3 regions of the Nocardioides sp. CPCC 206347 genome follow, and region 3 is predicted to be linked to each of the others. Evidence: riboswitches for the same ligand, from Rfam matches in the RefSeq annotation. Region 3 holds a riboswitch; each other region holds the start of a gene.

Region 1 (4,573 bases), on a different contig from region 3:
CGAGCACCCTCATGTCGGGGTGCTTGATCTTCCAGCGGCCGGCCATCTGCTCGACGACGAGCTTCGAGTCCATCCTGACCTCGACCTTGGCGTCCGGAGTGAACTCCGCAGCAAGCCTGAGGCCGGCGATCAGGCCGGAGTACTCCGCGACGTTGTTGGTCGCGAACCCGATCGTCGACCCGTCCTCCGCCAGCACCTCACCGGTCGTGGCGTCCTTGAGGACGGCGCCGTACGCCGCCGCGCCGGGGTTGCCGCGGGAGCCGCCGTCAGCCTCGATGAGGACGGTACGACGACCCGCTCCCGTCACGAGAGGCCGCTCTCCGCCGTCCGCACCAGGATCCGCTGGCACTCCTGGCACCGCACGACGGTGTCGGCCGGGGTGGCCCGGATGACCTGGAGCTCCGCCGCGTCGAGACGAATCTGGCAGCCGCCGCAGGCGCGCTGGCGCAGCTCGGAGGCGCCGATGCCGCCCTGGTTGGCGCGCAGCTTCTCGTAGAGCGCGAGCAGGTCGGCCGGGAGATCGGCGACGATCGCGTCGCGACCGGCACCCACCGTGGCCGCCTCGGCGTCGAGCTCGGCACCGCGGGCGTCGCGGGTCGCGGTCAGCTCGCCGAGCCGGGTGTCGATGCTCTCGATCGCGGCGGTGAGCTCGTCCAGCGCGGACTGCGCCTCCTCGAGCTGCTCCATGACCTCGAGCTCCTCGTCCTCCAGCACCGTGATCCGGCGCTCGAGGGTGTCGAGCTCGTGCTGCATCCGTTCGAGGTCCTTGGGGTTGGCGATCAGTCCTGCGTCCATCCGGTCGCGGTCCCGCTTGCGGCGCACCTTGACCGTCTCCACGTCGGCGTCGGCCTTGGCCTGGGCCACGGCGAGGTCGTCGACGACGATCCGCTGGTCGCGCATCCTGCCGTCGACATCGGCACGCTTGCCGAGGAGCTCGGCGATCTCGGCACCCTCTGCAGGATGGGTGCGCTGGTGGCGCAGCTTGTCGATCTGGGCGTCCAGCGCCTGCAGGTCGAGCAGGCGCAATTGGGCGGCGGGGTCGGCCTTCATCGGATGCTCTCGGGGATGCTCACGGATGCGCTCACAGGTGCATTGTCCAAGGGTCGGTGACGATCGTGCTCACCCGGGTCTCCACGGCGTCGCCCAGTGCCTCGACGAGGCGTTGCTCGACGACGGGCAACCAGGTCGATTCGGCGGCCCAGTGGGCGATGTCGATGAGTGCCGGCCCGCCCTTCTCCAAGAACTCGGCGGCCGGGTGGTGCCGCAGGTCGCTGGTGACGTAGGCATCCACGTCGAGCCCGGCCACCCGGTCCAGCAGGAAGTCACCGGCCCCGCCGCAGACGGCGACCCGCTTGATCGGGCGCTCCGGGTCCCCGGCGACCCGGACCCCGTGCGAGGTGGCGGGCAGCGCCTTCGCGACGGACTCGGCGAACTCGGCGAGCGTCACCTGCGCGACCGTGCCGATCCGGCCGGTCCCCGTCGTGGTGAGGCCGTTGTCGGCGAGCTGGACGACGTCGTACGCGGGCTCCTCGTAGGGGTGCGCGGCGAGCATCGCCCGGACCACGGCGGTCCGCAGCGAGCGCGCGAGGACCACCTCGATCCGCACCTCCTCGACCGTCTCGAGGTCGCCGACGGTGCCGATCATCGGGTTCGCACCGTCGAGCGGGCGGAACCGGCCCTGGCCGGGTGCGCTGGTGAAGGACGCGAAGTCGTAGTCGCCGATCCGGCCGGCGCCCGCTTCTGCGATCGCGGCGCGGACCGGGGCGGCAGCGTCCGCCGGGACGAAGACCGTCAGCTTGTCGACCGGCTCCGAGGAGGCCGGGATGATCGGTGCCAGCTCGGTGAGGCCGAGCGCGAGGGCCAGGGACTCCGACACTCCCCCGACGGCCTGGTCGGCGTTCGTGTGGGCGGTCAGCAGGGCGCAGTCGGCCTTCGCGAGGGTGTGCAGCGTGCGGCCCTTCGGCGTCGTCGCGGCGAACCCCGTGACGCCCTTCAGGAACAGCGGGTGGTGCACGACGAGCAGGTCGGCCTTCCACTCGGCCGCTTCGGCCGCAACGGCAGGCGTGGGGTCGACGGCGAAGAGGACCCTCTTCACGGACTGGCCCGGGTCGCCGTACACGAGGCCGACGGCGTCCCAGCTGTCCGCGGTCGAGGGCGGGTACCAGCCATGGATCAGGTCGGTGACGTCCTGGAGCGTGGGCATGAGCGTCAGGCTACTGCGGTCGCCGTGGGCGCCGGGACGGACACCGGCCCGGGATTGATACCCTGCCGGGGCCAGTCGACCTCCACAGAAGTGCGAAACGTGGAAGTCAGGGAACCCGGTGAGAGTCCGGGACTGACGCGCAGCGGTATGGGTGACGGACGGAGCACCGGGAAACCGGTACAGCCACTGGACCTTCGGGTCCGGGAAGGCGCTCCGCACCGGAGGATCCCGAGTCCGAAGACCTGCTGGCCCTTGCGACAACCGTCGCGAGGTCACCAAGGAATTTTGCAGGGGCAACGCGACGAGCCCCCTGACCTCGAAGGACCGCATCGCCATGGCCACGAATCGCAGCCGGCCGGACCGCTGCCCGGGCGTCGTGCACCCGTGGCTCGCCGAGGACGGCGGACTGGTCCGGATCCGGATCCCTGGCGGGCGGATCTCCCTGTCGTCCCTTCAGGCGCTGGTAGCCGTGGCCGAGGAGTACGGCGACGGGCGGGTGCGGTTGACGGCGCGCGCCAACCTGCAGGTCCGTTCGATGCCCGTCGACAGCGAGGCCGGGGACCGGCTCGCCGAACCGGCCCTCGTCGCCCTCGAGGCCACCGGGCTGCTTCCGTCGCGGGAGCACGACCGGATCCGCAACGTCCTCGTCTCCCCACAGACCGGGATCGCCGGCGGTCGCGCCGACCTGCGCCCCGTCGTGGCCGCGCTCGACGCGCTCCTGCTCGGCGACCCGACCCTCGCCGGGTTGCCCGGCCGCTTCCTCTTCACGCTCGACGACGGCCGCGGCGACCTCGCCGACCGGCATCGCGACCTGGGCCTCGTCGCCCTGTCCCCCGAGTCTGCGCAGCTGCGCGTCGGGACCGGGTTCGGGCCCGTGGTGCCCCTCGCCGGCGCCGCCGACGCGATCAGTGACCTGGCCCGCCTGTTCCTCGAGGCGCGTGGCGAGGGGCCCGAGGCGCCCTGGCACGTGACCGAGCTCCCCGCACCCCTGATTGACCCGGTCGCACCCGCGCCCGGCGCCGACATCACCAGCGCATCCCTGCCCTTCGGCCCCGTGGCCGGCGGCGAGCACGTGCAGGTGGACGAGACCGGCATCGATGCCAGCATGGTCGCGTCCATGCTCGCGTCACGGACCGGCCGGGGTGACCTGGTCGTCGTGACGCCGTGGCACGGTGTGCTGATCCCTGAGGAGAACCGCAATGAGTGAGCAGATCGACCTGACGGCACCGCCGCGCCGCTACGAGTACATCGCCGACGGCCCCGCGATCTACGTCGACTCGTTCGCGACCATCCGCCGGGAGTCCGACCTCACCGGGATCCCCACCGAGGCCGAGAAGGTCGCCGTACGGATGATCCACGGCAGCGGCCAGACCGACCTCGTGCGCGACCTCGTGATCCACCCGGGCCTCGTGTCCGCTGCCCGCACCGCGCTGGCGTCCGGTGCACCGATCCTGTGCGACGCCCGGATGGTCGCGATGGGCATCACCGCCGGCCGCCTGCCCGCCGACAACCCGGTGCACTGCTTCCTCACCGACCCCCGGACGCCCGAGCTGGCGAAGGCGTGGTCGACCACCCGTACCGCTGCGGCAGTCTCGCTGTGGGAGCCGCTGCTCGAGGGTGCCGTCGTCGCCATCGGCAACGCCCCGACCGCGCTCTTCCACCTGCTCGAGATGATCCTCGACGGCGGACCCCGACCCGCCGCGATCGTCGGCTGCCCCGTCGGCTTCATCGGCGCCGCTGAATCCAAGGACGCGCTCGCCACCTTCGCCACCGACCACGGCATCGACATCCCGTTCGTCACCGTGCGCGGTCGCCGGGGCGGCTCCGCCATGGCGTCCTCGGCCGTCAACGCGTTGGCGCAGGAGGAGGAGTGACCCTCCCCATGACCGGCTCCTTCCACGTCGTCGGCATCGGCCCCGGTGATCCCGAGCTCATCACCCGCAAGGCCGAGCGCCTGATCGGTGCCGCCAGCGTCGTGGCGTTCCATGCCGGCGTCACCAAGCAGTCGCATGCCCGCCGGATCGCCGCGCACCTGATCCCGGCCGACGCCGTCGAGGAGGAGCTGCGCTACCCCGTCACCACGGGCAGCACCGACCACCCCGGCGGGTACGTCGGCGCGCTGGCCGACTTCTACGACGAGTGCGAAGCACGGCTTGCCGCCCACCTCGACGCGGGTCGTGACGTCGTACTGCTGGCCGAGGGGGACCCGCTCTTCTACGGCTCCTCGATGTACCTCTTGGACCGGTTCCGCGACCGCTTCGAGACCGAGGTCGTCCCGGGCATCCCGGCCTTCGCTGCCGCGACCGCCGCCATCCCCGCTCCCCTGGTGCGCCAGACCGACGTCCTGACCGTCCTGCCCGGCACGCTCCC
Region 2 (4,573 bases), on a different contig from region 3:
GTCGCGTCTCGGTGTCCCGGCGCGCGCGGTGTCTCCTATGGTGGTCGTCGTCACACCTTCGTCCTGCCAGGAGGCCCCGTGTTCGTCCCGTTCAGCGTCAATGACTTCCTCGACCGTGCCGTCACGGTCTACGGCGAGCGGGTCGGTGTGGTGGACGAGCCCGACCAGCCCGCAGCCAGTCTCGGTGAGCTCACCTATGCGCAGTTCGGGGAGCTGGCCCGGCGCCAGGCCGCGAAGCTCGACGAGCTCGGCATCGGCGTCGGCGACCGGGTCGCGATCGTCAGCCACAACAGCAGCCGGCTGCTGACGTCGTTCTACGGCGTGAGCGGCTGGGGCCGGGTGCTGGTTCCGGTGAACTTCCGGTTGAGCCCCGACGAGGTGCAGTACATCGTCGAGCACTCCGGAGCGCGGGTCCTCTACATCGACCCCGAGCTCGAGGAGTCGCTGGCCGACGTCACGTGCGAGCAGAAGTTCGTGATCGGCGACGACGACGCGCTGTACGCGCCGGAGGGCACCGAGCCGCGGTCGTGGGAGTACGACGAGGCGGCGACGGCCACCATCAACTACACCTCCGGTACGACGGCCCGGCCCAAGGGCGTCCAGATCACGCACCGCAACATCTGGGTCAACGCGCTGACCTTCGGGCTGCACGCTCAGATCAACGACCGCGACGTCTACCTCCACACGCTGCCGATGTTCCACGCCAACGGCTGGGGGATGCCGTTCGCGATGACCGGCATCGGTGCCCGGCACGTCGTGCTGCGCAAGATCGACGGTGCCGAGATCCTGCGGCGGGTGCGCGACCACGGCGTCACGGTGATGTGTGCCGCTCCTGCGGTCGCGGCCGCCGTACTCGAAGCGGCGCAGACGTGGGAGGGCGAGATCCCCGGGCGCGACCGGGTGCGGATCATCATGGCGGGCGCCCCGCCGCCGACGAAGACCGTCGTGCGGGTCGAGGAGGAGCTCGGCTGGGAGTTCATCCAGATCTACGGCCTCACCGAGACCTCGCCGCTGCTGACGTTCAACCGCACCCGTGCGGAATGGGACGACCTGTCGGCCCAGGAGCGGGCCGCGAAGCTGACGCGCGCGGGTGCGCCGGCGCTGGGCGTCCGGCTGAGGACTGACGAGTCCGAGGAGGGCGCAGGGGAGGTGCTGGCCCGGTCGAACGTCGTCCTCGAGGGGTACTGGGAGCAGCCCGAGGAGTCGGCGGCCGCGCTGAAGGACGACTGGTTCCACACCGGTGACGGCGGCTACCTCGGTGACGACGGCTACCTGACGATCGCGGACCGCAAGAAGGACGTGATCATCACCGGAGGCGAGAACGTCACGTCGATCGAGGTCGAGGACACCTTGTTCTCGCACCCTGCGGTGGCCGAGGTCGCGGTGATCGGCGTCCCCAGCGAGAAGTGGGGCGAGACGATCAAGGCACTGGTGGTCCTGACCGCCGACGCCACCGCGGGCCCCGAGATGGAGGCCGAGCTGATCCGGTGGTGCAAGGACCGCCTGGCGGGCTACAAGGCTCCGACGTCGGTGGAGTTCCGTGACGAACTGGCCCGGACGGCGACCGGCAAGCTGCAGAAGTTCAAGCTCCGCGCGCCCTACTGGGACGGGTTGACCCGCCAGGTGAACTGAGCCGCCGGGACGAGCGAGGCGGCCCAGCCGGCACCCTGCCAGGCGGCAACGGTGTCGGTGGCCCAGGTCGACGCTGCGGCGTCGAGGGAGTCGATGACGTCGATCTCGGTCTCGACCGGCGAAGCCGTCGCGACGAGCGGCTGGCCGCTGATCGGGTCGGTCAGGTCGGGCCCGCCGTCGACGCAGGTCGCGCGGACCAGGCCGATGCCGAGCCGCCGCTGGTTCAGGGCCAGGCTCAGCGCGGCGATCCCGGCGTCGCCGTACCCGACGACCGAGAGGCCGTCCGGCGGGTGCACCGAGGACTCGCGGGCATAGCGGACCGAACGGAGCAGGTCACCCCCATCGGTCCACGTCGGTACGACGACCCGGACCTTCGCCCGGGTGGCGATCCGGCTCGCCAGTGCCGCCACGGCGTCGGGGTCCGTGCGCACCGCCGGATGCCACAGGAGGAGGGTGTCGGCGTTGGGATGTCCGTGTACCGCGACCTGGATGCCGGGCGACTGCTGTGTGACCACGGGACCACCGTAGGCTGAGCACCCACATGTCCGTGGCACAGGAACCCGGTGCGAGACCGGGGCGGTTCCGCCACTGTGATCCCAGCCGAGCAGATCGGCACGGGTGAGCCAGACACTGGTCGCGGACATCAGCCACCGATCGAGGGGCGCGAACCCCGAGGAGGAACCCGTGCGCATCGCACTCCTGTCCACGTCCGACACCGACCTGCTCTCTGCCCGGTCGAGTGGTGCGGACTACGGCTGGGCCAACCCCAGCCGCTCCGACCTCGCCGACCTGACGGTCCTGGCGGAGGGCGCCGACCTGGTCGTGCTGCGCCTGCTGGGCTCCCCGCAGCAGTACGACGCCGAGCTGGCCGCGTTGCGCGGCACCGGGCGTCCGCTCGTGGTGCTCGGCGGCGAGCTCACGCCCAGCGCAGAGCTCATGGAGACCTCGACCGTCCCCGTCGGTGTCGCCGCCGAGGCGCACCGCTACCTCGCCGAGGGTGGCCCGCGGAACCTGGCCCAGCTGCACCGCTTCCTCTCCGACACCGTGCTGCTGACCGGTGAGGGGTTCGAGGCGCCGGAGGTGATCCCGGCGTGGGGGATCCTCGAGCGACCGGCGGTTTCGAGGCTCGCTGGCGCTCGCACCTCAACCACCGGCGATGTCGCGAAGGTGGGGGTCCTGTTCTACCGGGCGCACCACGCGAGCGGGAACACCGATTTCGTCCACGCGCTGTGCGACGCCATCGACGCGACCGGTGACGCGATCGGCGTACCCGTGTTCGCGGGATCGCTGCGCGCCGCTCCCGACGAGCTGTTCGCGGCCCTGGCCGACCTGGACGCACTGGTGGTCACGGTGCTGGCTGCCGGCGGCAGCACGCCCGCGGCCGTCAGCGCTGGTGGAGACGACGAGACGTGGGACGTGGAGCGGATCGCCGCCCTCGACGTCCCCGTCCTGCAGGGGCTGTGCCTGACCAGCAGCCGCGAGGAGTGGGAGGAGTCGGACGACGGCGTCACGCCGCTCGACTACGCCAACCAGGTCGCCATCCCGGAGTTCGACGGCCGGATCAGCACCGTGCCGTTCTCCTTCAAGGAGATCGACCCCAACGACCCGGCCGGCCTGCCGTCGTACGTCGCCGACGCGGAGCGATCGGCCCGTGTCGCCGGCCTCGCGGTGAACTATGCGCGCCTCCGCTCGGTGCCGCCGTCGGAGAAGAAGCTCGCGCTGATGCTCAGCGCCTACCCGACCAAGCACGCCCGGATCGGCAACGCTGTCGGCCTCGACACCCCGGTGTCGACGGTCCGCCTGCTGCGCCGGCTCCAGGAGCAGGGCTACGACCTCGGGGTTTCGACGAGCTCGACCGGCGTACCTTCGGTGGTCGACATCATTGCGATGGACGACGACACCGAAGCCGGTGACGCCCTCATCCACGCGCTGATCGCCGCGGGTGGGCAGGACGAGGAGTGGCTGACGCAGGCGCAGCTGACCGACGCGCACGTGCGGATCAACAAGGCCGACTACGACGCCTGGACCTCGGACGTGCCGGCCGACCTGCGCGACGCAATGGTCGAGGCCTGGGGCGAGTCCCCGGGCTCGCTGTTCGTCAACGACTCCGGCGAGATCGTGCTCGCCACGCTGCAGGCCGGCAACATCGTGCTGATGATCCAGCCGCCCCGCGGCTTCGGCGAGAACCCCGTCGCGATCTACCACGACCCGGATCTCGCTCCGAGCCACCACTACCTGGCGGCGTACCGCTGGGTGCAGCACGGCTTCGGTGCCCACGCCGTGGTCCACCTCGGCAAGCACGGCTCGATGGAGTGGCTGCCCGGCAAGAACGCAGCACTGTCGGCCTCCTGTGCGACGGACGCCGCGATCGGCAGCATGCCGCTGATCTACCCGTTCCTCGTCAACGACCCGGGCGAGGGTGCGCAGGCCAAGCGCCGTGCGCACGCCACGATCATCGACCACCTGGTGCCGCCGATGGCGCGCGCCGAGAGCTACGGCGACATCGCTCGGCTCGAGGGCCTGCTCGAGGAGTACGACAAGATCTCGGCGATGGACCCGGGCAAGCTCGCGGCCATCCGCGGCGAGATCTGGCAGCTCATGCACGCCGCCGAGATGCACCGCGACCTCGGGCTCGAGGAGCGTCCCGACGACGAGCAGTTCGACGACTTCCTGCTGCACGTCGACGGCTGGCTGTGCGAGATCAAGGACTCCCAGATCCGCGACGGCCTGCACGTCCTGGGCCAGGCGCCGGACGGCGAGGCCCGGGTCAACCTGGTCCTCGCGATCCTGCGTGCGTCGCAGGTGTGGGGCGGACAGGCCCAGTCGGTGCCTGGCCTGCGGTCCGCGCTCGGCCTGGCCGTCGACGCGCCCACCACCGACGTCGACCGCGTCGAGGCGGAAGCCCGCGAGCTGGTCGAGGCGATGGACAAGGCGGGCTGGG
Region 3 (4,573 bases):
GCTGGGACTACGGCCCCCAGTGGCTGTGAGCTGACCGATCACTTCTCCGGAGCTCGACCGTCGTTACCTGCGACAGTTCCAGCGATCCCAGGAGACGACATGAAGACGACAGCACCCACCCCGACCGGACCGGCCGGTCCGCTCGGAGCGGACGAAGCCGAGTTCATGCAGGCGGCCCGCGCCGGTGACGGCGGTCGGTTCGCGCTGCTGACCGAGCGGTACCGCAGGGAGCTGCAGGTCCACTGCTACCGCATGCTCGCGTCGTACGACGACGCGCAGGACCTCACGCAGGAGACCTTCCTGCGGGCGTGGGCGAAGCGCGAGTCGTTCCAGGGACGGGCGTCGCTGCGCACCTGGCTGTACCGGATCGCCACCAACGCCTGCCTGGACTTCCTCGAGAAGCGGCGCGACCGCACGCCGGTCCCGGCCGACCTGCACGGTGCGGGCGGGACGGGCACCGAGGTGCTCTACCTGCAGCCGTGGCCGGACAGCCAGCCGCAGGACCCACACACGCAGGCGGTGGCCCGGGAGACCATCGAGCTGGCGTTCATCGTGGCCGTCCAGCACCTGCCCGCACGCCAGCGCGCCGTACTGATCCTCCGGGACGTGCTCGGGTGGCCGGCGCAGCAGACGGCTGACGCCCTCGACCTGACCCTGGCCTCGGCCAACAGCGCGCTGGCCCGGGGTCGGACCACGATGCGCCAGCACCTCCCCGACGGTCGGCTCGACTGGAGCGCCCGAGCCGGGCAGGGGTTGAGCGAGCAGGAGCAGACGCTGGTGTCGGCGTACGTCGAGCGGCTCGAGAAGCTCGACCTCGAGGGGTTGAGCGAGCTCCTGCGTGACGACGTCCGGTTCGCGATGCCGCCGCAGGTCGGTGTGTGGGTCGGTCTCGAGGCGGTCTTCCAGACCTGGGTCGACGGGCTCAGCGACGCCGACCCGACCGGCTTCCGGTGCCTGACGACGACGGCCAACGGCCAGCCGGCCGTGGCGGCGTACTACCGCCCACCCGGGTCCTCGACGTACGAAGCCCTCGCGATGGACGTCCTGCGGGTGGAGGGTGGGCTCATTGCCGAGCTGCTCACCTTCGGACCCGAGATGTTCGAACGGTTCGGCCTCCCGGAGGAGCTGTGATGCGTGACGTGACCTACTCGATGTCCATGTCCCTCGACGGCTACGTCACCGACCCGGACGGCGGCATTGACTGGAGCGCGCCCTCCGACGAGGTCTTCCAGCTGTCCATGGACGAGATCCGGGGCGTCGGCGTCCACCTGATGGGGCGGCGACTCTACGAGACGATGCTGTACTGGGAGGAGCCCGAGCACCAGGCGGGCTTCGACGGAGCGGAGCTCGAATGGGCCGGTCTCTGGAACCCGCTCCCCAAGGTGGTCTTCTCCACCACGCTCGCCGAGGTGCGGGGGAGTGCCCGGCTGGCCACTGGCACGATCGCCGAGGAGATCGAGCGGTTGCGCTCCGAGCCCGGCGAGGGGGACATCGCGATCGGCGGCGCGACCCTCGCGGCCGAGGCGGCCGAGCTCGGCCTCATCGACGAGTACCGGATCCGGGTCTGCCCGGTGCTGGTCGGCGGCGGGACGCCCTTCTTCGTCCACCGGGAGCGGCGGGTGGACCTCGAGCTCGTCGAGACCCGCGCCTTCGACTCCGGGGTGGTCTTCCTCCGTCACCGCGTGAAGCGGTGACCTGCCTCTGCTACGTTCTCGAACGCCAGTCGTACTCCGAACGGAGTCAGGGAACCCGGTGCGAATCCGGGACTGACGCGCAGCGGTGAGGGTGACGGGCGGGGCACTTTGCCACTGGATCATTGCGATCCGGGAAGGCGCCTCGTCTGGGTGATCCCGAGTCCGAAGACCTGCTGGCCGTGGACGACAACGTCCGCGTGATCTGTCCAACAGGCCTCGCGACAAAGGTCTCGACATGAGATGAGAACTCATGATGCGCATTTCCCGACCCCTGGCGACCCTTGCCTCCGTCTCGCTCCTCACGGCACTCACCGCCTGCGCGGGTGCTCCGAGCGAGGAGAAGGCGGCGTCCCCGCAGGGCGGCTACCCGCTCGAGGTCACCACCTGTGGCTTCACCTCCACCCTCGACGCCCGCCCCACCCGGGCGATCACGATGAACCAGGGCGCGACCGAGGTCGCGCTCGCCCTGGGCGTCGAGGACCAGCTCGTCGGCACGGGCTACATCGACGACGCGGTCCCCGCGAAGTGGAAGGCGGCCTACGACGCGGTGCCGGTGCTCTCCGACCAGTACCCCGACCACGAGACCGTGATCAACGCGAAGCCCGACTTCATCTACGGCTCCTACATCAGTGCGTACGACGACGAGGCCGCCGGTTCGCAGGAGCAGCTCGAGAAGCTGGGCATCGCCTCGATGACCTCGCTCTTCGGGTGCGGTGACGGCGACGCCAAGCCGGAGGGCGGCACCACGTTCGAGACGGTCTGGGACGAGGTCGACCTGGTGGCGAGGGCGTTCGGCGTCCCGGAACGGGCGGAAGCCATCCGCACCGCACAGTCGGAGGTGCTGGAGGAACTGGAGGCCGAGAAGCCCGGCGCCGGCATCGACGTCTTCTGGTACGACTCGGGTGACAAGACGCCGTACGTCGGCACCGGCGAGGGTGGCCCGCAGCTGATCCTCGATGCGGTCGGTGCGACCAACGTGTTCGCGGACATCCCGCACGGCTGGACCGATGTCGCGTGGGAGAAGGTCATCGCGGCCGACCCCGATGTCATCGTCCTCGCCGACGCCTCGTGGTCCACGGCGAAGGAGAAGATCGCCTACCTCAGGAACGACCCGGTGCTCAGCAAGATGCGCGCCGTGAAGGCCGGGGCCTTCGTGGCGCTGCCGTTCTCGGAGACCACGCCCGGGGTCCGCCTCGCCGATGGTGCCGTCAACGTCGGTGGGCAGCTCGACAAGCTGCCGCGCTGATGTCCGTGGCACTCGCGTCGCGCCGGGCCAGCGGGCCCGGCGCGACGGGTGGCCTGCTCGCGGTCGGCCTGGGTGCGCTGCTCGTCGCCGTACTCGTGGTCACGGTGGTGATGGGCGTCGGGATCGGCTCGGTGCCCATCCCGACGTCGACCGTGCTCGAGGTCATCGCGCAACGCTTCGGTCTCGGTGGGGACGTGTCCCTGCTCGACGACCAGATCGTCTGGCAGTTGCGGATGCCGCGCGTGCTCGGGGCCGCGGCCACGGGTGCGGCCCTGGCGCTCGTCGGCGTGGTGCTGCAGTCGTTGACCCGCAACGACCTCGCCGACCCCTACCTGCTCGGCATCTCCGGCGGTGCGGCTGTCGGCGCGGTCAGCGTGCTGGTGCTCGGGGTGTCGGTCGGCGGCCTGCTCGCCACCACGATGCTCACTCTCGGCTCGTTCCTCGGCGCGCTCGGTGCGCTGGTCGCGGTCCTCCTGCTGGCCACCGGCCGGGCGGGGGACCTGCCACCGGCGCGCACCGTGCTGGCCGGTGTGGCGGTCGGGCAGGTGTGCGCGGCGTACACGTCGTTCGTCACCATCATGAGTGGCGACCACGACGCCGCTCGCCGCGTGCTCGCCTGGACGATGGGGTCACTGGCCGGGCTGCGCTGGGACTCGGCGATCCTGTTGCTGGTCGTCGCCGTGGTCGCGTCGGTCGCAGTCCTTGCGTTCACCTCGGACCTCGACGCCTTCGCGTTCGGGGAGTCGGCGGCCAGCTCGCTGGGTGTCTCGGTCAACCGGACCCGCTGGATCCTGCTCACGGGTACGGCGCTCGTCACCGCCAGCCTGGTGGCCTACACCGGTGCCATCGGCTTCATCGGTCTCGTGGTGCCGCACGTCGTGCGGTTGCTGGTGGGACCGAGCCACCGTCGGCTGCTGCCGTTGAGCGCACTGGTCGGGGCGATCCTGCTGGTGTGGGCCGATACGGCGGCCCGGTCGATCATCGACGGCCAGGAGATCCCGATCGGCGTGGTCACGGCCGTGCTCGGTGCCCCGGTGTTCGCCGTACTGCTTCGACGGGAGCGTGCGCGATGAGGGCAGAATCGATCACGTGGGGCGTGCCGGAACGCACGATCCTCCGCAACGTGTCGCTGGAGTGCCCGCCGGGCACCGTGACCGGACTGCTCGGTCCGAACGGCTCGGGCAAGACCTCGCTGCTGCACGTCCTCGCGGGGCTGCGTCGCCCGGACGCCGGCCAGGTGCACCTCGGTGAGGAGAGCCTCCACCGGCTCCCTGCCCGCGACCGGGCCCGCAGGGTGGCGGTGCTCGAGCAGCACTCGGTCACCGGGCTGGACCTGCAGGTGCGCCAGGTGATCGAGCTCGGACGGATCCCGCACCGCGGCCGGTGGCCCGCGTCGCGCACCGAGGGGCGGGATGCGATCGCCCGGGCCGTCCGGCTGGCCGAGGTCGGCGACCTGCTCGACCGGAGGTGGCAGACCCTGTCCGGTGGGGAGCGCCAGCGGGTCCAGCTCGCCCGCGCGCTGGCGCAGGAGCCGGAGATCCTGATCCTCGACGAGCCGACGAACCACCTCGACCTGGGTCACCAGATCGACTTCCTCACCACGGTGCGGCGACTGGGGCTGACGGTGGTCGCG

Evidence for each region. Region 3 has a riboswitch for cobalamin ahead of ACOACQ_RS15600 (ABC transporter substrate-binding protein). Riboswitches for the same ligand answer to the same signal wherever they lie in the genome.
Region 1: another riboswitch for cobalamin. It lies ahead of ACOACQ_RS23660 (nitrite reductase); the one in region 3 lies ahead of ACOACQ_RS15600 (ABC transporter substrate-binding protein).
Region 2: another riboswitch for cobalamin. It lies ahead of cobN (cobaltochelatase subunit CobN); the one in region 3 lies ahead of ACOACQ_RS15600 (ABC transporter substrate-binding protein).

Annotation. Positions count from the first base shown of each region.
Region 1 is NZ_JBMCYZ010000010.1:46,854-51,426, reverse strand. It holds gene ACOACQ_RS23675 (bifunctional RNase H/acid phosphatase) at 1-307, opposite strand, end outside; gene ACOACQ_RS23670 (zinc ribbon domain-containing protein) at 304-1,050, opposite strand; gene ACOACQ_RS23665 (Nif3-like dinuclear metal center hexameric protein) at 1,082-2,203, opposite strand; cobalamin riboswitch at 2,259-2,468, shown strand; gene ACOACQ_RS23660 (nitrite reductase) at 2,538-3,410, shown strand; gene ACOACQ_RS23655 (precorrin-8X methylmutase) at 3,403-4,077, shown strand; gene cobJ (precorrin-3B C(17)-methyltransferase) at 4,086-4,573, shown strand, end outside.
Region 2 is NZ_JBMCYZ010000010.1:18,734-23,306, forward strand. It holds gene ACOACQ_RS23525 (AMP-binding protein) at 79-1,632, shown strand; gene ACOACQ_RS23530 (hypothetical protein) at 1,599-2,147, opposite strand; cobalamin riboswitch at 2,132-2,286, shown strand; gene cobN (cobaltochelatase subunit CobN) at 2,317-4,573, shown strand, end outside.
Region 3 is NZ_JBMCYZ010000004.1:263,617-268,189, reverse strand. It holds gene ACOACQ_RS15615 (esterase/lipase family protein) at 1-29, shown strand, start outside; gene ACOACQ_RS15610 (RNA polymerase subunit sigma-70) at 100-1,131, shown strand; gene ACOACQ_RS15605 (dihydrofolate reductase family protein) at 1,131-1,694, shown strand; cobalamin riboswitch at 1,704-1,887, shown strand; gene ACOACQ_RS15600 (ABC transporter substrate-binding protein) at 1,945-2,940, shown strand; gene ACOACQ_RS15595 (FecCD family ABC transporter permease) at 3,051-4,013, shown strand; gene ACOACQ_RS15590 (ABC transporter ATP-binding protein) at 4,010-4,573, shown strand, end outside.